One region of the Pseudomonas sp. LB3P81 genome, then DNA from elsewhere that is predicted to be linked to it. Evidence: predicted binding sites of a transcription regulator. Region 1 holds the regulator's gene; each other region holds the start of a gene.
What was found. The regulator FliA, encoded in region 1, starts transcription of late flagellar genes. The targets are predictions, from matches to a motif close to CTAAAGTTTNNNNNNNNNNNGCCGNTAA.
Positions count from the first base shown of each region.

Region 2: the regulator FliA is predicted to act here: its motif matches at 4,265-4,292, upstream of ACYZTL_RS24790 (methyl-accepting chemotaxis protein).
Region 3: the regulator FliA is predicted to act here: its motif matches at 2,629-2,656, upstream of ACYZTL_RS14825 (methyl-accepting chemotaxis protein).

Region 1 is NZ_JBUBVG010000001.1:1,701,958-1,709,778, forward strand. It holds gene ACYZTL_RS07860 (flagellar motor protein) at 1-220, opposite strand, end outside; gene ACYZTL_RS07865 (protein-glutamate methylesterase/protein-glutamine glutaminase) at 220-1,344, opposite strand; gene ACYZTL_RS07870 (chemotaxis protein CheA) at 1,396-3,645, opposite strand; gene ACYZTL_RS07875 (protein phosphatase CheZ) at 3,693-4,481, opposite strand; gene ACYZTL_RS07880 (chemotaxis response regulator CheY) at 4,504-4,875, opposite strand; gene fliA (RNA polymerase sigma factor FliA) at 5,043-5,783, opposite strand; gene fleN (flagellar synthesis regulator FleN) at 5,780-6,610, opposite strand; gene flhF (flagellar biosynthesis protein FlhF) at 6,727-7,821, opposite strand, start outside.
Region 2 is NZ_JBUBVG010000001.1:5,344,485-5,352,305, forward strand. It holds gene ACYZTL_RS24770 (sensor histidine kinase) at 1-155, shown strand, start outside; gene ACYZTL_RS24775 (methyl-accepting chemotaxis protein) at 333-1,088, opposite strand; partial or broken gene ACYZTL_RS24780 (methyl-accepting chemotaxis protein) at 1,191-2,534, opposite strand; gene ACYZTL_RS24785 (Na+/H+ antiporter family protein) at 2,854-4,170, shown strand; gene ACYZTL_RS24790 (methyl-accepting chemotaxis protein) at 4,335-6,017, shown strand; gene ACYZTL_RS24795 (metallothionein) at 6,251-6,415, shown strand; gene ACYZTL_RS24800 (DUF6555 family protein) at 6,561-6,788, opposite strand; gene ACYZTL_RS24805 (AraC family transcriptional regulator) at 6,934-7,710, shown strand.
Region 3 is NZ_JBUBVG010000001.1:3,235,478-3,243,298, forward strand. It holds gene ACYZTL_RS14820 (SRPBCC family protein) at 10-477, shown strand; gene ACYZTL_RS14825 (methyl-accepting chemotaxis protein) at 638-2,518, opposite strand; partial or broken gene ACYZTL_RS14830 (sigma-70 family RNA polymerase sigma factor) at 2,785-2,898, shown strand; gene ACYZTL_RS14835 (FecR domain-containing protein) at 2,922-3,935, shown strand; partial or broken gene ACYZTL_RS14840 (TonB-dependent siderophore receptor) at 4,023-5,054, shown strand; partial or broken gene ACYZTL_RS14845 (TonB-dependent receptor domain-containing protein) at 5,054-5,625, opposite strand; partial or broken gene ACYZTL_RS14850 (TonB-dependent siderophore receptor) at 5,624-6,253, shown strand; rRNA gene rrf (5S ribosomal RNA) at 6,395-6,510, opposite strand; rRNA gene rrf (5S ribosomal RNA) at 6,617-6,732, opposite strand; rRNA gene ACYZTL_RS14865 (23S ribosomal RNA) at 6,893-7,821, opposite strand, start outside.

The sequences.
Region 1 (7,821 bases):
GGTCCACGCGCGGCGGGAACAGGGTCCAGCCAAGAATCTGCATGGCGCGTTTGAAGGCGCTCATCGGCGATTGCAGCAGCGCCGCACCGACGGTCCCGCCGAGTACGATCAACGCCGCCGGGCCGTTGGCCAGCGCGCCGAGGTGACCGCCTTCAAGGTAGTTGCCACCGATGATGGCGACAAACGCGAGGATGATCCCGATAAGGCTGAGTACATCCATCAGACACACGCCTCGACCAGGTGCTTGCCAATGTCGTCGAGGCCGTACACCGCATCGGCGAGTTCGGCTTTGACGATGGCCATCGGCATGCCGTAGATCACGCAGCTGGCTTCATCCTGAGCCCAGATCGAGCTGCCGCCCTGCTTGAGCAGACGCGCACCTTCACGACCGTCGGCGCCCATGCCGGTCAGTACGACCGCCAGAACTTTGTCACCGTAGGACTTGGCGGCCGAACCGAACGTGATGTCCACGCACGGTTTGTAGTTCAGACGCTCGTCGCCCGGCAGGATTTTCACCGCGCCACGGCCGTCGATCATCATTTGCTTGCCACCCGGCGCCAGCAATGCCAGGCCCGGACGCAGGATGTCGCCATCCTCGGCTTCCTTGACACTGATGCGGCAGAGCTTGTCCAGACGCTCGGCGAACGCCTTGGTGAAGGCGGCCGGCATGTGCTGGATCAACACGATCGGAGCCGGGAAGTTGGCCGGCAATTGCGTCAATACACGCTGCAGGGCAACCGGGCCGCCGGTGGAGGTGCCGATGGCAACCAGCTTGTAGGCTTTGCGTTTCGGCGCTGGCGACGACGGTGCGTGCGCAGGTGCACGAGCCGGGATAGGTGCCGGACGAACAGGCGCGCTACTGCCATAACTGCTGACGCTGGAAGGCGCAGGGGTCGGAGCTGGCGTGGCGACGGGTGCCGGTGCACTGTAAGCGCTGACACGACGGTTACTGCGCGAAATGCTGAGAATCTTTTCGCACAGCAGTTGCTTGACCTTCTCGGGATTGCGCGAGATGTCTTCGAAATTCTTCGGCAGGAAATCCACCGCGCCTGCGTCCAGCGCATCCAGAGTGACCCGGGCGCCTTCGTGCGTCAGCGAGGAGAACATCAACACCGGCGTCGGGCAGCGCTGCATGATGTGCCGCACCGCCGTGATGCCATCCATCATCGGCATCTCGTAGTCCATGGTGATCACGTCCGGCTTGAGGGCCAGCGCCTGATCGATCGCCTCTTTTCCGTTGGTCGCCGTACCGACGACCTGGATATTCGAATCCGCTGAAAGAATTTCCGAGACGCGGCGGCGGAAAAACCCCGAATCGTCCACCACCAGGACTTTGACTACCATAAACACTCCGTTAGGCGGGGGCGAGGCTCAGTCGCCCCGCTCCCCCCAGAATCAAATACGCCGTGCGGCGTAACGCTTGAGCATGCTCGGAACATCGAGAATCAGCGCAATGCGGCCGTCACCGGTGATGGTGGCGCCGGACATGCCCGGGGTTCCCTGGAGCATTTTGCCCAATGGCTTGATGACCACTTCTTCCTGGCCGACCAGTTGATCGACGACGAAGCCGATCCGCTGGGTGCCCACCGAAAGGATCACCACATGGCCTTCGCGCTGCTCTTCGTGAGCGGCGGAGCTGACCAGCCAGCGCTTGAGGTAGAACAGTGGCAGCGCCTTGTCCCGCACGATCACCACTTCCTGGCCGTCCACCACGTTGGTGCGCGACAGGTCGAGATGGAAGATCTCGTTGACGTTCACCAGCGGGAACGCAAACGCCTGGTTGCCGAGCATGACCATCAGCGTCGGCATGATCGCCAGGGTCAACGGCACCTTGATGACGATCTTCGAGCCTTTGCCCTTGGTCGAGTAGATGTTGATGGTGCCGTTGAGCTGGGCGATCTTGGTTTTCACCACGTCCATGCCCACGCCACGACCCGACACGTCGGAGATCTCGGTTTTGGTCGAGAAACCCGGGGCGAAAATCAGGTTGAAGCAGTCGGACTCGCTGAGACGGTCCGCCGCATCCTTGTCCATCAAACCTTTCTTGACCGCGATGCCGCGCAACACGTCAGCGTCCATGCCCTTGCCGTCATCGGAGATGGACAGCAGGATGTGGTCGCCTTCCTGTTCGGCGGACAGAATCACTTTGCCACTGCGCGGCTTGCCCATCGCTTCGCGATCGGCCGGCTCTTCGATACCGTGGTCGACCGAGTTGCGCACCAAGTGGACCAGCGGGTCGGCCAGGGCCTCGACGAGGTTCTTGTCGAGGTCGGTTTCTTCGCCGACCAGTTCCAGGTTGATCTCTTTCTTGAGCTGGCGAGCCAGGTCGCGAACCAGACGCGGGAAGCGCCCGAAGACTTTCTTGATCGGCTGCATCCGGGTCTTCATGACCGCGGTTTGCAGGTCGGCCGTGACCACGTCAAGGTTCGACACGGCCTTGGACATGGCTTCATCGGCGCTGTTGGCGCCCAGGCGAACCAAGCGGTTACGCACCAGAACCAATTCGCCGACCATGTTCATGATTTCATCGAGACGCGCGGTGTCGACCCGCACGGTGGTCTCGGCTTCGCTGGCCGGTTTTTCCGCAGGTGGCGCGGCCGGTGCACGGGCAGGTGCAGCGGCGGCAGGCTTCGGTGCAGCGGCGGCAGGCTTCGGTGCTTCGGCTTTTGGCTCGGGCGCCTTGGCGACAGGTGCCGGGGCTTTGGCGACGGGCGCCGCTACCGAAGAAGCGGCAGAACCGGTGCCGACTTCAGTGAACTTGCCTTTACCGTGCAATTCGTCGAGCAGCGATTCGAACTCGTGATCCGAGATCAGATCGCTGCCAGCCGCTTTGGCGATGGGCGCAGCGGCGACCGGGACCGAAGCAATCGCCGATTCCAGCGCGTCGACGGCAAAGTTGCCCTTGCCGTGCAACTGATCGAGCAGGGCTTCGAACTCGTCGTCGGTAATGTCGGAGCTGTCGCCTGGCGCTTTCGGGGCAGCCGGTGCAGCAGGCGCAGCTACCGCGTCGACGGCGAACTGGCCTTTGCCGTGCAGTTGATCGAGCAACGACTCGAATTCTGCATCGGTGATTTCGTCGCTGGCCGCAGCATCGGAAGCTGCAACCGGAGCAGCCGCCGGCGCCTCGGCCTGAGCCTTGACGGCGTTCAGCGAGTCCAGCAGTTGTTCAAATTCGCTATCGGTGATGTCGCCCGAATCGGCTTCGGCAGCCGGTTCTTCCACCACTTCAGCCACAGGCGCGGCTTGATCGGCGGATTGCGGCTCGGCCAGACGGGCCAGGGCTGCAAGCAATTCAGGCGTGGCAGCCGTGATCGGGCTGCGTTCGCGGACTTCGCTGAACATGCTGTTCACCGCGTCCAGCGCTTCGAGAACCACGTCCATCAATTCCGGGTCGACGCGACGCTCACCCTTGCGCAGGATGTCGAACACGTTCTCGGCGATGTGACAGCACTCCACCAGCTCGTTGAGCTGGAGGAAGCCGGCGCCCCCTTTTACAGTGTGAAAACCGCGAAAAATTGCATTGAGCAAGTCCGCATCATCCGGTCGGCTTTCAAGCTCGACCAGTTGTTCGGACAGTTGCTCAAGAATCTCGCCGGCCTCAACCAGGAAATCCTGAAGGATCTCTTCATCGGCGCCGAAGCTCATTAAGGGTGTGCTCCTAACAGGTCTAAAAACCTAAAATACCTAAAATTCTAAAACCCTAGGCTGGATAGCAAATCGTCCACATCGTCCTGACCGGACACAACGTCTTCTCTTTTATCGGCATGAATCTGCGGACCTTCACCCTGAGAGAGATGTTTTTGCGGATCTTTTTCAGCAAGCATCGCTTCACGGTCATGTTCGATGCCCGCAAAGCGGTCCACGTGACTGGCCATGAGCACGAGCTTGAGCAGGTTGCTTTCAACTTCAGTGACCAATTGGGTCACACGCTTGATCACTTGACCTGTGAGGTCCTGGTAATCCTGAGCGAGCAGAATGTCGTTGAGGTTGCTCGACACCGCGCGGTTGTCCACGCTGCTGCGTGTCAGGAAACCGTCGACACGCCGTGCCAGTTCGCGGAACTCCTCAGCCCCGACCTCGCGACGCATGAACCGCCCCCAGTCCGTGCTCAGCGCCTGGGCTTCATTGCTCAGGCTGTTGACCAGCGGCGTGGAGTTTTCGACCAGATCCATGGTGCGGTTGGCAGCAGCCTCGGTCAGTTTCACAACGTAACCCAGACGCTCGGTGGCATCCGTGATCTGCGACACTTCCTCGGCTTGCGGCATGTGCGGGTCAATCTGGAAATTGACGATCGCGCTGTGCAGCTCGCGGGTGAGCTTGCCCACTTCCTGATACAGGCCGCGGTCACGGGTCTGATTGAGCTCATGGATCAGTTGTACAGCGTCGCCGAACTTGCCTTTTTCAAGGCTTTCGACCAGTTCGACCGCGTGTTTTTTCAGGGTCGATTCAAAATTGCCCTGTGAAGATTCTTTTTGGTCCATAGCTCCCCCGTGGCGCAGTTTCTCAACCGATGCGTTCGAAAATCTTCTCGATTTTTTCTTTCAACGCCTGGGCCGTGAAGGGTTTGACCACATAGCCGTTAACACCGGCCTGGGCCGCTTCGATGATCTGCTCGCGCTTGGCTTCAGCGGTCACCATCAGCACCGGCAGGTGCTTGAGCTTTTCATCGGCGCGCACGTGACGCAGCAGATCGATACCGGTCATGCCAGGCATGTTCCAGTCCGTTACCAGAAAGTCGATGCTTCCGCTGTTGAGAACCGGAATGGCAGTAGTGCCATCGTCGGCCTCGACCGTGTTGGTGAACCCAAGGTCACGCAACAGGTTTTTTATGATCCGCCGCATCGTTGAGAAGTCATCAACGATGAGGATTTTCATGTTCTTGTCCAATTCGACCTCCAAGCAGTCTTAAACGCGCCCAGCACCTGGACGCGCCATTTCAATCAATCCGGCAAAGCACTCAATGACTGTCTGGAGCACAACAGATCGAAACCGGCGCAGTTCAACACCACACCAGCCACGTTCGCAGTGTCCCCACACTGCCTTCAGCGCGCTCGCCACTCCCCCAAACGCCCCCGCAAACGGGCCGCGCACTGGCTGTGTAACTGGCTGACCCGAGATTCGCTGACCCCCAGGACCTCACCGATTTCCTTGAGATTCAACTCTTCGTCGTAGTACAGCGCCAACACCAGTCGCTCACGCTCCGGCAAATTGGCAATCGCGTCCGCCAGCGCCGCCTGGAAGCGTTCATCTTCCAGATCGCGTGACGGCTCGAGATGAGCACTCGCGCCATCCTCGTGCAGCCCTTCGTGTTCGCCGTCCTGCAACAGATCGTCGAAACTGAATAACCGGCTGCCCAGGGTGTCGTTCAAAATCCCGTAGTAATCGTCGAGACTCAATTGGAGTTCGGCCGCAACTTCGTGATCTTTAGCGTCACGACCGGTTTTAGCTTCAATCGAGCGAATTGCGTCGCTGACCATGCGGGTATTGCGGTGGACCGAACGTGGCGCCCAGTCCCCCTTGCGGACTTCATCGAGCATCGCGCCGCGGATTCGAATGCCCGCGTAAGTCTCGAAACTCGCGCCTTTGCTGGCGTCGTATTTGGTCGATACTTCAAGCAGGCCGATCATGCCGGCCTGGATCAGGTCTTCGACCTGGACACTGGCCGGCAAACGCGCCAGCAAGTGGTAAGCAATGCGTTTGACCAGTGGCGCGTAACGCTCGATCAGCTCGTACTGCGCGTCACGCGCCGACTTCTTGTAAAGATTGTAACCGCTGGCTGTCATAGCACGGGTCCTGCCGTTTGTTGCACGAGGCGCTCGACGAAAAACTCCAGGTGCCCACGCGGGTTGGCGGGCAGCGGCCAGGTATCGACCTTTTGTGCGATGGCCTTGAAGGCCAGGGAGCACTTGGAACGCGGGAAAGCTTCATAAACCGCACGCTGCTTCTGAACGGCCTTGCGCACGCTTTCGTCGTACGGCACCGCACCGACGTATTGTAAGGCGACGTCGAGGAAGCGATCCGTGACTTTGGTCAACTTGGCGAACAGGTTGCGACCTTCCTGCGGGCTCTGGGCCATGTTGGCCAGAACGCGGAAGCGGTTCATGCCGTAGTCGCGGTTAAGCAGTTTGATCAGTGCGTAGGCGTCGGTGATCGAGGTCGGCTCGTCGCAGACCACCAGCAAGACTTCCTGCGCGGCGCGAACGAAACTGACGACCGACTCACCAATACCCGCAGCGGTGTCGATCACCAGGACGTCGAGGTTATCGCCGATATCGCTGAACGCCTGGATCAGGCCGGCATGCTGCGCCGGGCTCAGATGCACCATGCTCTGAGTGCCGGACGCCGCCGGGACGATGCGGATGCCACCGGGCCCCTGCAACAACACGTCGCGCAGCTCACAGCGGCCTTCGATCACGTCGGCCAGGGTACGTTTGGGTGTCAGTCCCAGCAGGACGTCGACATTCGCCAGCCCCAGATCGGCGTCCAGCAGCATGACGCGCCGGCCGAGCTCAGCTAGAGCCAGGGACAAGTTCACTGACACATTAGTCTTCCCGACGCCACCTTTGCCGCCGGTCACCGCGATCACCTGTACGGGATGCATGCTGCCCATGTTATTTCTTTACCTTGTCTTGCATAGACGGAGGCCACATTACTGGCTGCGCGTTCATCAACTGAACAATGCATGGCAGACCATCGATGTAGGTACAAAAACTATTCATTGTCACCTCAGCCGACCTGCTTGGTCGGACTGTGGTAAATGTCAGCGAACATGTCAGCCATGGCTTCCTCGCTGGGTTCTTCCTGCATTTGCACACTGACGGCGCGGCTGACCAACTGATGACGACGCGGCAGATGCAAATCATCCGGAATCCGAGGTCCATCGGTCAGGTAAGCCACCGGCAACTCATGACTGATTGCCAGGCTCAACACCTCGCCCAGGCTTGCCGTCTCATCCAGTTTAGTCAGGATGCAGCCAGCGAGCCCGCAGCGCTTGTAACTGTGATAAGCGGCGGTTAAAACCTGTTTCTGGCTGGTGGTTGCCAGAACCAGATAATTTTTTGATTTGATACCACGACCGGCCAGGCTTTCGAGCTGCATGCGCAGTGCCGGATCGCTGGCCTGAAGGCCTGCGGTATCGATCAGCACCACGCGTTTGCGCAGCAAAGGGTCCAGCGCCTGCACCAGGGACTGGCCCGGATCGACGTGCGTTACCGACACGTTGAGGATCCGGCCGAGCGTTTTGAGTTGTTCCTGAGCGCCGATGCGGTAGCTGTCCATGCTCACCAGCGCGATGTTTTGCGCACCATACTTGAGCACGTAACGGGCCGCGAGCTTGGCCAGGGTGGTGGTCTTGCCCATGCCGGCAGGACCGACCATGGCAATTACACCACCCTCTTCCAGCGGCTCGACTTCCGGTGTGGCGATCATCCGCGCCAGGTGCGCCAGCAACATGCGCCAGGCCTGACGAGGTTCTTCAATGTCGGTAATCATTTCCAGCAGATCGCGGGACAACGGTCCGGACAAACCGATGCGCTGCAGGCGACGCCAAAGGTTGGCCTGGGCCGGACGGCTGCCTTGCAGCTGGTTCCAGGCCAGGGAGCCGAGTTGTACTTCCATCAGCTCGCGCAGGCTGTTGAGCTCGGAACGCATCGAGTCGAAAGCCCGCGGATCGACACCGCCTGCGGCTGGCGCAGGGGCCGGCGCTGCACGACGGGGTTCGGTGTAAGTCGGTTCGATCAGCGGTTCGGCGGCAGTCAGCGGCAGACCGGCGAACAACTGGCGATTGGTGGCCTTGTCGCTCTCGCCTTCGCTACGCAGGCT
Region 2 (7,821 bases), 3.6 Mb from region 1:
TCAGCCGGGGTACGCGGCTGGATGAACAGATGGATGGGCATGGGTTGGGACTGGGGATCGTGCGCGACATCGTCGACACGTGGGGCGGGGTGTTGCGGCTGGAGGAGAGTGAGTGGGGCGGGTTGAAGGTGCTTATCGAACTCCCAAAACGCTGACACCAATCTGAAGCCAACCGATAACCCTGTGGGAGCGGGCTTGTGTGGCGAGGGAGCTTGCTCCCGCTCGGCTGCGAAGCAGTCGCAAAACTTTTAGGGCCGCTTCGCGACCCAGCGGGAGCAAGCTCCCTCGCCACACAGGCTCGCTCCCACATTTGGATCTTCAGTGGATTTGGTTTAGACGCGAAACTGATCCATCAAACGCTGCTGCTGATTCGCCAGGCTATTCAACGACTGGCTCACTCGCGCCGACTCGTTCGCCTGCCCCGACAGCGACTCGGTCACATCCCGAATCGTCGCCACGTTGTTGTTGATCTCTTCCGCTACCGCGCTTTGTTCTTCCGCCGCACTGGCAATCTGCAGGTTCATGTCGCTGATCACCGTCACCGCGTCGCCAATCTGCCGCAACGCCGTGACGGCCTGGCTGACCTGCTCGACGCTGCCTTGAGCCTGACGATGGCTGTTGTTCATCGACCCCACCACATCCTGGGTGCCGCTCTGCAACTGCTCGATCACCAGACGGGTTTCTTCAACCGACTCCTGCGTACGCCGCGCAAGGTTGCGCACTTCGTCGGCCACCACGGCAAAACCACGGCCGGCTTCACCGGCACGGGCCGCTTCGATGGCGGCGTTGAGGGCCAGCAGGTTGGTTTGCTCGGCGATGGCGCGAATCACTTCCAGCACCGAACCGATTTTCTCGCTGTTCGCCGCCAGGCCTTCGACCTGCACCATGGCCGCGCTCATGTCGGCGGCGAGGTTGTCGATGCTGTGGGTGGTCTGGTCGATCACCGTCAATCCGCGACGAGTGGCCTGATCCGCATCCTTTGCAGCCTGTGCCGCCTGCGCGGCGCTGCGGGCAACGTCCTGGGCAGTGGCGCTCATTTCGTGGGACGCCGTGGCAGCCTGATCGACCTGACGATACTGCTGCTCCATGCCCGCGCTGGTTTGCGTGGCGATGGCGGAGGACTGGTCCGCCGTGCTGCGGGCGTCCTGCACCGAGCGTTTCACTTCGGCGATGATCGGTTGCAGTTTGTCGAGGAAGCGGTTGAACCAGCCAGCCAACTGGCCCAGTTCATCCTTTTTGTCGTAAGCCAGACGCCGGGTCAGGTCGCCTTCACCGCTGGCGATGTCTTCGAGCATGTGCGCCACGCCGAGAATCGGTCTGGTCACGCTACGTGCCATCAGCCACACCAGCAACAGGCCGATCAACGCCGCCAGCACACCGAGGCCGAGTTCAACCAAAGTGCCGGCGGTATTGCTGGCATCGAGTTGTTTCTTCAGCGCTTCGGCCGGACCGATCAGGACTTTTTCCGGCACGTCGAGCAGCACGCCCCACGACTTGCCACCGGGAATCGGCTGGAACGGCGACAGCACTTTCAACTGCTGGTTGCTGTGCAGGCTTGCGGTTTTGCTGCTGGCGGCGAGCATGCGGATCAGCTCGGCGCCGCTGGTTTTGTCTACGGCGTCCAGGCGCTGGCTGAGTTTGCTGGCGTCCGGGCTGTAGCCAGCGAGCAACCCGACCGGGCTGACGATGCTGACGCTGGCCTGGCCGTCATAGAGCTTTTTGCTCGCGCCCTGACTGACCGCTTGCAGGCTGTTGAGGTTGATGTCCACCGACAGCGAAGCGATGACTTTGCCGTTGACCATGAGCGGGAACACGATGCTGGTCATCAGCACGTTCTGGCCGTCGATCACATAGAAGTAGGGTTCGATCACGCAAGGTTTGAGCGAGGTGCGCGGGCACGTGAACCAGGCGTTGGCGGGTTCGCCGCTGGGGCCGGTGCTGGTGTCGGCCATGTCAGTTTCGGGCAGCGCCATCGACGTCACCTTGCCGGGCGTCGGCTGCGACCAGTAGAGCGCGAAACGGCCCTTGTCGTTACTGCCCAGTTCCGCCTGGCCCGCGAAAAGTTCGTCCTTGCCGTCCAGCGCATTGGGTTCGAACACCAGGGACAGGCCGAGCAATTCCGGGTTGGCTTGCAGCGCCGATTTGACCTGGCGGGTCAGGTCTTCGCGCAGGTCGAAGGCATCGAGAAAGCGCTTTTCGGCCTGGTCACGCAGGAACAACACCTGACGCGAAAAACCGTGGCCATATTGATAGGCGTCCATGAACTGCTGGCGAATCACCAGCGCCTGGTTTTCGCCCTGGGACTCGATCCGGGCCTGGGCGGCGTCAGTGAGCATCTCCATGCTCGAGGCTTTCACCAGCCCGGAGCTGTGCTCCATGCGATACAGCGAAAGACCTACCAGCAAGGTCACGATACCCGCCAGGCAAAGCCCGGCCAGCAGGGTGATTTTCCATTGAATGGAAAGTTGTCTGAGCGACATGGAGACGTCCTTATTCGATAAATATCTGAGACTTTGCACTGTAACGGCCGTCATCCAGCTTTCTTTATGCCGTTCACCAAAGCTTTTGTGGCGAGGGAGCTTGCTCCCGCTCGGCGGCGAAGCCGTCGCAAAACCTGCATGCAAGGTATGTCTGAAAGAATGCCGGGGGCTGCTTCGCAACCCAGCGGGAGCAAGCTCCCTCGCCACAGGGTGATCACAGGCAGTTACCCATCATTTACTGGCCGGGCGCTTTGACACCGGACCCACTCTGCGGCACAGTGCGCGCCCTCTAATAAAACCCATTCCTTGATCCGCTGGCGGCTCTTCGCAGACTGCCGGCTGGACTCATTTCGCTTGCCTTGAGGTAACGATGATTAATGCTGTAATTGCCGCGGTCGGCGTCATGCTGGTGCTCAGCCTGTCCCGCGTGCACGTTGTGATCGCGCTGATTATCGGCGCGCTGGTGGGCGGCCTGACCGGTGGCCTGGGCATCGACGCCACCCTGAAAGCGTTCAACAGCGGCCTCGGCGGCGGGGCGACGGTGGCGTTGTCTTATGCCTTGCTCGGCGCGGTCGCGGTGGCGATTGCCAAGTCCGGCCTGGCCCATGCGCTGGCGGACAAGGCCCTGGCCATGGTCGATCGCCAGCACGCCAACGGTGGCGGTTCGGTCAAGTGGCTGTTGATCGGTTTGCTGTGGGTGGTGGCCATCGCTTCACAGAATATTCTGCCGATACATATCGCGTTTATTCCGTTGCTGGTGCCGCCGCTGTTGTACGTGCTGACCAAACTGCAACTGGATCGCCGGTTGATCGCCTGCGTCATGACCTTCGGCCTGATCACGCCGTACATGTTCCTGCCGGTGGGTTTCGGCAACATTTTCCTGAATGAAATCCTGCTGACCAACGTGGCCCGCAGCGGCGTTGATATCAGCGGCATCAACGTCACCCATGCCATGGGCATTCCGGCGCTGGGCATGGTGGTGGGTTTGGCGGCAGCGTTTATCAGTTACCGCAAGAAACGCGTCTACGACCTGGAAAAGATCGAGCAGGTCGAGCAGGTCGCGGTGCAGTACAACCCGCTGAGCCTGATGGTCGCGGGTGTGGCTATTGCGGCGGCGTTCATCATTCAACTGCTGCTGGACTCGATGATTATTGGTGCGCTGGCAGGCTTTTTGATCTTCTCGGTGTCGGGCATCGTGAAGTGGCGCGACACCGACGATCTGTTCACCGAAGGCATGAAGATGATGGCGATGATCGGCTTCATCATGATCGCCGCCTCGGGGTTCGCTGAAGTGATGAAAGCTACCGGTGAGGTGCAGACGTTGGTGGAGGCTTCGGCATCGTGGATCGGTCATAGCAAAGGCATCGGGGCACTGTTGATGTTGTTGGTCGGCCTGCTGGTGACCATGGGCATCGGCTCGTCGTTTTCCACCGTGCCGATTCTGGCGGCGATTTTCGTGCCGCTGTGCGTGCAGCTGGGTTTCAGCCCGATTGCGATCGTGTGCATCGTCGGCACCGCCGGTGCGCTGGGCGATGCGGGTTCGCCGGCTTCGGACTCGACCCTCGGCCCGACTTCCGGCCTGAACATCGACGGCCAGCATCACCACATCTGGGACACCGTGGTCCCGACCTTCCTGCACTACAACCTGCCGCTGCTGGCGTTCGGCTGGGTGGCGGCGATGGTCCTCTGATTCAAGATCAAAAGATCGCAGCCTTCGGCAGCTCCTACAGGGTGTATGCCATTCCTATGTAGGAGCTGCCGAAGGCTGCGATCTTTTTGGGGCATTCAACTTTTGATCCGGCGTGCCGTTAAAGCCTTTAACCACAACAATAAAATCAAAAAGAGTGAACCGTCATGCGCATGAGCCTGAAGGCTAAAGTCCTGTCCCTTGCCGTCCTCCCGGTGCTGCTCTTTGCGCTGGTCATCAGCCTGACCACGTTGTTCGTTCTGCAGGAACAGGCCCACAAGGAAGTCGAGGAGACGCGCCAGCGCCTGCTCAGCGATGCCAAGGCTACCCTGCAAAGTTATGTGGCCGTGGCCATGTCCACCATCAAACCGCTTTACGACGCCGCCGCGCCTGGCGATGACGCGGCGCGGGTGCAGGTGATCAAATTGCTGTCGAGCATCAGCTATGGCAAGGACGGCTACTTCTTCGGTTACGACTCCAACACCGTGCGCCTGTTCAAGGCCAACAGCCCCGAAGGCGTGGGCCAGAGCTTCAAGGACAACCGTGATCCGAACGGTGTCTACGTCAACCGCGACCTGGTGAAAGTCGCCAAGGATGGCACGCATTACCTGCAATACAGCTCGCCATTGCCCGGCAATACCAAGGTGCTGGTGCCGAAACTCGGCTACACCGAATACCTGCCGAAGTGGGACATGGCCGTCGGCACCGCGGTCAACCTCGACGGTATCGAAGCGCAGGTGGCGGTGGTCGAGGCCAAGGTTCAGGACCGTATGGAAGGCGTGTTGCTGAGCATCATCGGCATCGCCGCCGTCGTACTGTTGATGATCGCCGTCGCCGGCATGCTGCTGGCCAACACCATCCTGCGTCCGCTGAACCTGATGAAAGCCAACCTCGATGACATCGCGGCGGGCGAGGGCGACCTGACCCGGCGCCTGAGCATCACCAGCCAGGACGAGCTCGGCCAGCTCGCCGGTTCGTTCAACCGTTTTGTCGACAAGATCCACGGCCTGGTGCGCCAGATCACTGAAATGACCTCACAGCTGACCGGGTTGGTGAATCAGGTGTCCGATCAGGCCCAGCGCTCTGATAAGGCGATGGAGCGTCAGCGTCACGAGACCGATCAGGTCGCCACGGCGATCAACCAGATGTCGGCAGCCGCTCAGGAAGTGGCGAAGAGTGCGCAAAACGCCGCCGTTGCCGCCCAGCAGACCGACGAAGAAGGCCAGGCCGCCAAGCGTGTGGTGGCCGGCAGCATCGTGAAGATTCATGCGTTGGTGGACGATATTCGCAGCAGCGGCGTGTCCCTCGACAGCCTGCAAAAGGACGTGTCGTCGATTGTCAGCGTGCTCGGGGTGATCCGTTCTATTGCCGATCAGACCAACCTGCTGGCGCTCAACGCCGCGATCGAAGCGGCCCGGGCCGGTGAGGCCGGTCGTGGTTTTGCGGTGGTGGCCGACGAAGTACGGGCGCTGGCCAGTCGCACGCAAATCAGCACCCAGGAAATCCAGGGCATGATCGATCGTTTGCAGGCCGGTACTCAATCGGCGGTGGAAGCGATGCGCCGTTCCAGCGAGGCCGGCGACGGCACGTCCGTGCAGGCCAACGAGGCGGGGGCGTCGCTCGATACCATGGCCCAGCTGATAGGCACCATCAACTCGATGAACGCGCAGATTGCCAGCGCCGCCGAAGAGCAGACCGCCGTGGCCGAAGAGATCAACCGCAGCGTGCATCAGATCGCGGTGGCCGTGGACAACGTGGCCGACGAAACCCAACTCGGCGCCCAGACGTCCCGCAGCCTGGCGGATCTCGGTCAGCGACTGGGCAAACTGGTCGGACAGTTCCGTATCTGATTGATGATGCCATTGTGGCGAGCGAGCTTGCTCGCGTTGGGCTGCGCAGCGGCCCCAAAAATCTGTGAGCGCGGTCTGCCGCCATTTTTCCCGTAGGAGCTGCCGCAGGCTGCGATCTTTTGATCTTGAATTTGAAATGCGAAATCAAAAGATCGCAGCCTCCGGCAGCTCCTACACTGGTGATACGGTGCGCATCCGTCGCGCCTGACGACCACAACAATGGAGTCAGACACATGATCAACAGTGAAAGTAAATGCGATTGCCCGAAATGCTCATGCAAACTGGGCCAGCATCCGATTGCACGCCACGGCAAGCATTACTGCTGCGAAGCCTGCGCCAAGCACCACGAACACGGCGAAGAATGCGCAAGCAAAGACTGCAAGTGCGCCCAACGCTGACTGTAGGAGCGAGCTTGCTCGCGATGGACGTTAACGATAACGCGTGTTTTCTGATTAAACGCGCCGCTTCTGGGTTCATCGCGAGCAAGCTCGCTCCTACAGATACAGACGCACAGCTATCCCTTCTGAATCTTTCTCCACTCGGTTAACTCGCTGGCCGCCACGTTACGTTTTCCACACCGAATTTCTCCGCCATCGGTTTACTCGTTTTCTGCACCTTTTCCCGGCCAAAACGGGGGATCCGACCCACGCCGGCGTCGCAGCTCGCCCAATGCCAGGCCTCAGCATTATCCATCTTGTCCAGGCGGATAATGAAAGACTTGGGGGCGCCATGAAGGGTGTACTCAATGACGAAAAGTTTTGCGTTGTTCATAAAGCCCGTATTCCTCCCTGTAGTAATAGAAGGATCGTCGGGGCTGCGGAAAATTCAGTCGGATTGTCAGACGGCGGCCGCCAGTGGCGGCAAGGCTTGCGGCTGGTTACCATGCATTTTCTCCAAACCCCAATGATTGCTAGCCATGGCCCTTGCCGCGCCCCCCGACCTGAGTGACACCGATGTGCCCGTGCAACCGCTGGCGCGCACCTACCCGCGTGGGTTGTATATCGAGCCTCACGAGCATGTCTGGGGCCAGTTGCTGTATGCGATGAGCGGGGTGATGTGGGTCGAAACGCCCCATGAAGCGCTGGTGGTGCCGCCGCAACGGGCGGTGTGGCTGCCGCCGGGCGTGCCACACGGCATTCGCGTGGTCTCGGACCTGCAGATGCGTAACATCTACCTGCGGCCCTCGTTGGCCGCGACGCTGGACGCCACGGTTCAGGTGATCGAAGTGGGCGGATTGTTGCGTGAGCTGATCATCGGCCTGGTGGAGCAGGGTGACGACGGCGCACCGGAGTATTACGAGGCGCTGGTGGGACTGGCGCTGCTTGAGCTCAAACGTGCCCGGCGCTCGCTGCTGAAAATCCCCTTGCCGGACGATTCTGACCGGCGCCTGATGAACCTGTGTCAGGCGGTCATGGCCGCGCCGTCGCTGGACATTACCTTCGAACAACACGCCGAAAATGCAGGGGCCAGCGTGCGCACCCTGGCGCGGCTGTTCAAGGACGGTCTGGGCATGGGGTTCGCCGAATGGCGCCGGCAGGTGCAACTGGCGACGGCGGCGGCCGAGTTGATACAGGGTGTCGCTGTCAGCACGATTGCCCGGGAGCTGGGCTATTCGCCGAGCAGCTTCAGCGACATGTTCCGTCGGGAACTGGGTGTCGCGCCTTCGCAATTTTCCGCGAACCAAAACCTGTAGGAGCTGCCGCAGGCTGCGATCTTTTGATCTTGTTTTTAAAGAGAAAAATCAAAAGATCGCAGCCTGCGGCAGCTCCTACACATTCGCGTTGCGGCCGACATTAGCGCTTTG
Region 3 (7,821 bases), 1.5 Mb from region 1:
AGCAAAACCATGAAAACCCTGCAACCCGATACCCTGATCAAAAATCCTCAAGGCTGCCACGTCGTGGCTTCGGTGGACGTACCGGCGGAAGCCGCAAAAGTGTGGGCGGTGGTCGGCAACTTTGCCGGCTTCGATCAATTCATCCCGGCGTTGTCGCACATCGAGATGACTGGCGAAGGCGTGTCTTCATTGCGCAAGAAATTCTTCAAGGACGGCAACCTGGTGGTCGAGCAGCTCAACTCGCGGGATGACGAGGCATTGAGCATGACCTGGACCACGATTTACAACACGCTGGGCGTGGCTAATTTGTGGGCAGCGATGACGGTTGAATCTTTTGGTGAAAGCAAGTCCCGAGTGACCTGGACCATCGTCGCCGAGCCGGCTCAGGGCGGCGCCGAGGCGCTGCCGGGGTTCAAGGATTTTGTGCAGGGGTTTGCCGATGATGCGATGAATAATGTGCTGAAGTTGTTTGCGTAGGACTCAGGTTTAGCGGTGACTGGTCCACCGCTTTCGCGAGCAAGCCCGCTCCCACAGGTTGACCGCGCTCCTTCATCAGGAATGCGGTAAAACTGTGGGAGCGGGCTTGGTCCGGGCGGCGTTCCGACGAAGAACGATAACGCGGTAGATCTGACCTGAATCAAATCTTGAAGCTATCAACCAACTGCTTCAACCGGTTCGCCTGTAACGACAACGCATCACAATCCTTCAACGTTTCATTGAGGTTGGCCACACTCTGCTGGTTCAGCAGGTTGATCTGGTTAACGTCGACGTTGAGGGTTTCCACCACCGCCGTCTGCTCTTCGGTCGCCGCCGCCACCGACTGGTTCATGCCGTCAATTTCACCAATGCGCCGGGTCACGCTGACCAGGCGCAATCCCGCCTGGTTCGCCACTTCGACGCTCTCTTCGCTGGAGACCTGACTGGCGTTCATGGTGGTCACCGCTTCGCGCGAGCCGATCTGCAGAGAAGTGATCATCTTGTGAATCTCCTCCGCCGACTCCTGCGTGCGATGCGCCAGGTTGCGCACCTCGTCCGCCACCACCGCAAAACCGCGCCCGGCTTCACCGGCACGGGCCGCTTCAATGGCCGCATTGAGGGCAAGCAAGTTGGTCTGCTGGGAGATGCCTTTGATCACATCGAGAATGTGCCCGATGTTGTCGGTGCTCGCGTTAAGGGTTTCGATCTGCGTGCAGGACAAGCTGATTTTCTGCGACAGTTCGGTCATGGCCAGAATGGTTTTCTCCACCACCTGACGACCGTCATCCGCCTGCTCGCTCGCGCCGCTGGCGTGCTGCGAGGCATCGGCGGCGTTGCGAGCGATTTCCTGAGTCGCGGCGCCCAATTGGTTGATCGCCGCCGCCACACTGTTGGTGCGCGCACTTTGCTCGTCAGAGCCGACGATCGAAGCGTTGGACGAGGCCATGACCCGTTGCGACAGGTCATGGACCTGGCGAGTGGCCGACGACACTTCGGAAATCGATGCGTGAATCCGCTCCACGAACTGGTTGAAAGAACCGCCCAGTTCGCCGAATTCGTCTTTGCTTTCCACGGCCAGACGACGGGTCAAGTCACCCTCGCCCTGGGCGATGTCCTGCATTGCTCGGCCCATAGTGGTCAGCGGACGCATCAGCACGTTGATCAACAGGCTCAACAGCGCCGCAATGGCGGCCACGGCGATGAACATCGCGATCAATGCCGAGGTGCGGAACTGGCTCAACGGCGCGTAGGCCTTCGCTTTGTCGATCGACAGACCGATGTACCACGCCGCATTCGGCAAACCGTTGACCGGGGTGAACGAGAGGATGCGCGCCTGGTTGTTCAGGGTGACTTCCTGATTGCCCTTCTCGATGCGCAGGCCGGCATTGGGGTAGATGTCCTTCAGGTTCTTCATGACTTGGTCTTTGTCCGGGCTGACGATCACCTGACCGTCGGCACTGACCAGAAACGCATGACCGATGCCGCCGAAGTCCACCGAGTTGATGATCTTCACCAGGGTTTCCAGGCTCAGGTCGCCGCCGACCACGCCGAGCAATTCACCGTTCTTTTTCACCGGCATGGCGATGGTCACGACCAAGCCACCAACGGCGGCCATGTAAGGCGGGGTCAGCATGGTTTTGTCGGCGGTAACCGCTTGCTTGTACCAGGGCCGCTGACGCGGATCGTAGCCGTCCGGCATCTTCGCGTCCGGGCGCTGGGTGAACACGCCATTGGTCTGGCCGACGTACGTGAACTGGAAATTCGAGGTGAAGACCGGCTGATCAACCAGCCCCGGCAGATCGGCATTGATGCCTTGATGAGCGACGTTCTGCGCGAGGTTTTCCAGCACCAGCACGCGGCCGCTCATCCAGTTCTGTACGCTGCTGGCGGTCAGGTCGCCAGCCTGTTGAACAGAGGATTCGAGGTTTTGCCGAATGGTATTTCGCTGCAGATAGTCGTTGTACAAAGTGAACAACGCAAAAGCCAGCACTACGACGCCGGAGGCGGCCAACAGGATTTTATGGCTGAACTTGAGATTCATTTCATGGGACTTCCTATGCAGAAAGTGGGGATGCGGGTTGCAACATTCCATGTACAGTTCGAGCGGCATTCTGTTACCGCTCTACTTTGGTGCACGCATGACTCACCAGTCTGTCGGCACAAACGGGATAAATCTTAGGGGTATGCATGAAAGAGTCGGCATTTCCGTCAGATACCGGCCGAACGGCGTGCTAGAGCGCCTGAGTAGCATTCTTGTGATGACGGTTGTTCGTGCGGCTGTTGCAAATTCCCCAACCCTTGATAACAATGCGACTAATTATCATTTGTGACATCCGGGCTGTCGCGTTCATGTCCTCACCTGAGTTTGCAGTACAGGCGCTTTACGGTAGCCATCACGGCTGGCTCAACACGTGGCTGCGCTACCTGCTGCGGTACGAAGCATGATGCCTGTGGATAACCTGCCAGTGAGCCGCCGTGGCGAGCCTCATCAACAGGTGGTCAAGCAAGCCATCCACTGGCTGCTGCGCCTGCGAAACAACGCGAGCAATTCCAGGCTGCGTCAGCAATGCGATGTCTGGCGGGCGGAACACCATGAGCACGAAGTGGCTTGGCAACGGGTGCAGTCCCTTCAGGCCGAACTGAGCAGCAACCTGCGTGCGGTGCCCGGTACTCACGTCGCCTTCAACACCTTGGAAAACAGTGTTCAAGGATTGGGCAGGCGTCAGGCCTTGAAGCTACTGTCGGGTGCGGTGTTGTTGGGTTCGGCTGCATGGTTGGGCAGGGATGTGACGGGCTGGCAGCAGTGGACCACCGATTTCGCCACCGCTACGGGCGAGCGTCGTGGTTTCCAGCTACCGGACGGCACGCGCCTGGAACTGAATACAGCGAGCGCGGTGGATCTGGACTACACCGCGCAGCAGCGACTGATCAAACTGGCCCGCGGCGAAATCATCGTGACGTGCGGCGGTGCCGATGAAGGATCTTCGTTTGATCGACCGCTACGAGTGCAAAGTCGACAGGGTGTGTATGAGGGCGTGGCAGCACGTTTCATCCTCCGCCAGGAAGCCGACTGCACGCGGCTCAGTGTGACCAGCGGCATGGTCGCGATCCATTCGCCACTGCCTGCCGATGGCGTGCCGACTCAGGTTCAGGCCGGCCAGAGTTATCTGATCGATCACCAACAGGCGCGCCTGGCCCCACCGCTGGACATGGATGCCGGCGCCTGGGTCGACGGCCTGATCGTCACCCGCAACATGCGTCTGGGCGATTTCCTGCAGGAGGTCGGACGCTATCGGCACGGATATCTGACGTGCGCGGCGGACATTGCCGACCTGCGCCTGTCCGGGGTTTTTCGATTGGCGAACACCGACAAGCTACTGGCCATCCTTCCGCAAACCTTGCCGGTGCAATTGCGTTACCGCACCCGCTGGTGGGTGACGCTGGAACGTCAGGCCTGAATTATTTTTGGCGGGTTTTCCGTGCGAGGCCGGCTTAGTCAGTAAGCACATCAACTCTGACTTCAGCGACTTCCTACGGAACCTACAATGACTGTCCGCAACATCAGTAAGAACTCTCCTAATTTCACCGCGGATGCCGGCGTCTTGCGTCACGCCATTCGCGCAGCGTTGTTCTCTACCGCACTGGGTGTGGGTCTATTGCCGATATCCGCTGTAGCGGCAGGGAGCAGCGCGGTCAGCAGCCATCGCTACAACATTGCCGCCGGGCCATTGAGCGATGTACTCAATCAGTTTGCGCGCCAGCGGGCATCACGTTATCGACCACGCCTTCGCAAACGGCGGGGCTTCAGTCCCCCGGTGTGCAAGGAGAATACTCTGCGGATCAGGCGCTGAGCCACCTGCTCAGCGGTTCGGGCCTGGAGGCGGTGAGTCAGGGATGGCAGCTACGTGCTGCGCTCCGTCACCGAAGCGCTGGCACTGCCTACGACCGACATCAAAGGCTTTGCCCTCGGCAACGCACTGGGCAGCATGGACGGCTACAACGCGACACACAGCCAGATCGCCACCAAAACCAGCACCGCGCTGCTGGAAACCTCGCAAAGTGTGTCAGTGGTAACTCGCGAGCAAATGGACGACCAGGGTTCGCAAACCGTTTCCCAGGCCATGCGCTACACCCCCGGCGTGCTGACCAATCCCTATGGCGCGACCCATCGTTATGACTATGTGGCGATGCGTGGTTTCAACGACGGCTCGGTGGACAATATCTACCTCGACGGCCTCAAATCCATGGGTGACAGCGGCACCTACAGCACGATGCAGGTGGACCCGTATTTCCTCGAACGCGTCGATATCCTCAAGGGACCGTCATCGGTGCTCTACGGTCGCAGTTCACCGGGCGGTCTGGTGGTGCTGACCAGCAAGAAGCCGCTCTACGAGGCCTATCATCAGGTTCAAGCCACGACGGGAACGCAAGGCCAGCGCGGCATGGGTTTCGACTTCAGCGGTCCGGTGGATGATGACAAACGCATCGCCTATCGCCTGACGGGGTTGGCGGATCAGTCCGACACGCAGTTCGACCACAACAAGGAGAAGCGCTTCGCGTTGGCGCCGACGGTGAGTGGTGCCAATGGATTACCGGCGCTGTCCGCGTAGGAGTTTGGGTTGAAGGACTCGGAGTAGCTTATGTACGGCGCCAGACCGCTTTCAAATAAATAAAGCGCACCTGCACGCCCCGTCAGCTTGGTTCGTTTGTCGCTGATTTCAGTGCCCGTTGGGCGCCCGGCTTCAGCCAGCCGATTCTCATCCGAGGTTTCGACCCAGTCCTGTCGCAGGCGAGAGAGAAGCGCCACTTATCCATCACTATCAGGTCTTGCAGGTAGACGCCGGTTTGCTCCAGGCGACGCAAATAGCTGGTCGGGCTATAGAACTCGATATCCGAATTACCGTAGACCGGGTTGAACGCATCAATCGACGCAAGGCCGCCGCTGGTCCAGTCGACCACTGTCTTGCGGCGCTGATAATCTGCCCCCATCAGCACGGTGTGCTTGGTTGCCCCGGTGAAGAACTCCGCTTGCAGCATGTTATCGACAATGAAAGCGTGAAGCTTTTCATCACCGCCAGTGTAGTAGCGGTTCAACTCATTACTGGTCGGAGTCGTCCAGCCATAGGCGTAGACCTGATCTATCTTCACCGATGGCACACAGTGGGAAGTCGGCCTGGAGTATCAGCCGCCGGGAACCGACAACTTGTTCACGGCATCGCTGTTCCGCATCGATCAGGAAAACCTGGCGACGAAACTGCCTCAGGAAAACTTCTATCGCGCAGTTGGCGCTGTTCGCTCCCAAGGGTTGGAACTGGAAGCGCACTTGCAGCTGACCGACAACGTCAAACTGCTCGGGAGCTACACCTTTACCGATATCGAATATTCGAAGTCGATGATCAGCACCTTGAGCACGACCACGGATGTAATCGAGAACAAGGGCAACTCTCCGACCCGGGCACCGCGGCACATGGCTTCGGTCTGGGCGGACTATAAATTCGACAGCGCGGCACTTGATGGTCTGCGACTGGGTGGTGGCGTGCGGTATGTCGGCTACAGCTGGGCCGATGCGGAGAACACCATGAAGGTGCCCTCCTACACGTTGTTCGATGCGTCTGTCGGTTATGACTTGGGCAAGGTTGGCCTGAAGGGTGTTGACGTACGTCTGAATGCGAACAATCTGACCAACGAGTCCTACGTGGCCTCCTGCGCCAGTTTGAACTTCTGTTATATGGGCGAGGAGCGCAACGTCGCTGCCACGATCAGTTACCAGTTCTAAATACTCGGCATGCAAAAAAGCCAGCCCTTGATTTCCAGGGGCTGGCTTTTTTGTTTCTCCGAGGCGGGCTATCGGGCTTTTAGCGAGCCCGAAACGACAAAACCCCTGTCTGCGTTAGCAGACAGGGGTTTCGGAATTCAATCTTGACGATGACCTACTCTCACATGGGGAAACCCCACACTACCATCGGCGATGCATCGTTTCACTGCTGAGTTCGGGATGGGATCAGGTGGTTCCAATGCTCTATGGTCGTCAAGAAATTCTGTGACCAGCCCGTTACGCGGTAACGTGCCAGCAAAATTGGTGACTTCTACTAAAACAAAACCCCTACCTGCATACGCAGATAGGGGTTTCGGAATTTAATCTTGACGATGACCTACTCTCACATGGGGAAACCCCACACTACCATCGGCGATGCATCGTTTCACTGCTGAGTTCGGGATGGGATCAGGTGGTTCCAATGCTCTATGGTCGTCAAGAAATTCTTGAGCTGACGCGTCTTTCGACGTTCCAGCGAATTGGGTATGCGATAGTTTGTGTGTTTTTACTCGAACTTTCGGTTCGTTTCGTCTTCACACACCGCAATCTGGTGCCTCTTCTGCTTTTCAGCTCAAAGCATGCAAATTGCTTGGGTGTTATATGGTCAAGCCTCACGGGCAATTAGTATTGGTTAGCTCAACGCCTCACAGCGCTTACACACCCAACCTATCAACGTCGTAGTCTTCGACGGCCCTTCAGGGGACTCAAGGTCCCAGTGAGATCTCATCTTGAGGCTAGTTTCCCGCTTAGATGCTTTCAGCGGTTATCTATTCCGAACATAGCTACCCGGCAATGCCACTGGCGTGACAACCGGAACACCAGAGGTTCGTCCACTCCGGTCCTCTCGTACTAGGAGCAGCCCCTCTCAAATCTCAAACGTCCACGGCAGATAGGGACCGAACTGTCTCACGACGTTCTAAACCCAGCTCGCGTACCACTTTAAATGGCGAACAGCCATACCCTTGGGACCGGCTTCAGCCCCAGGATGTGATGAGCCGACATCGAGGTGCCAAACACCGCCGTCGATATGAACTCTTGGGCGGTATCAGCCTGTTATCCCCGGAGTACCTTTTATCCGTTGAGCGATGGCCCTTCCATACAGAACCACCGGATCACTAAGACCTACTTTCGTACCTGCTCGACGTGTCTGTCTCGCAGTCAAGCGCGCTTTTGCCTTTATACTCTACGACCGATTTCCGACCGGTCTGAGCGCACCTTCGTACTCCTCCGTTACTCTTTAGGAGGAGACCGCCCCAGTCAAACTACCCACCATACACTGTCCTCGATCCGGATAACGGACCTGAGTTAGAACCTCAAAGTTGCCAGGGTGGTATTTCAAGGTTGGCTCCACGCGAACTGGCGTCCACGCTTCAAAGCCTCCCACCTATCCTACACAAGCAAATTCAAAGTCCAGTGCAAAGCTATAGTAAAGGTTCACGGGGTCTTTCCGTCTAGCCGCGGATACACTGCATCTTCACAGCGATTTCAATTTCACTGAGTCTCGGGTGGAGACAGCGCCGCCATCGTTA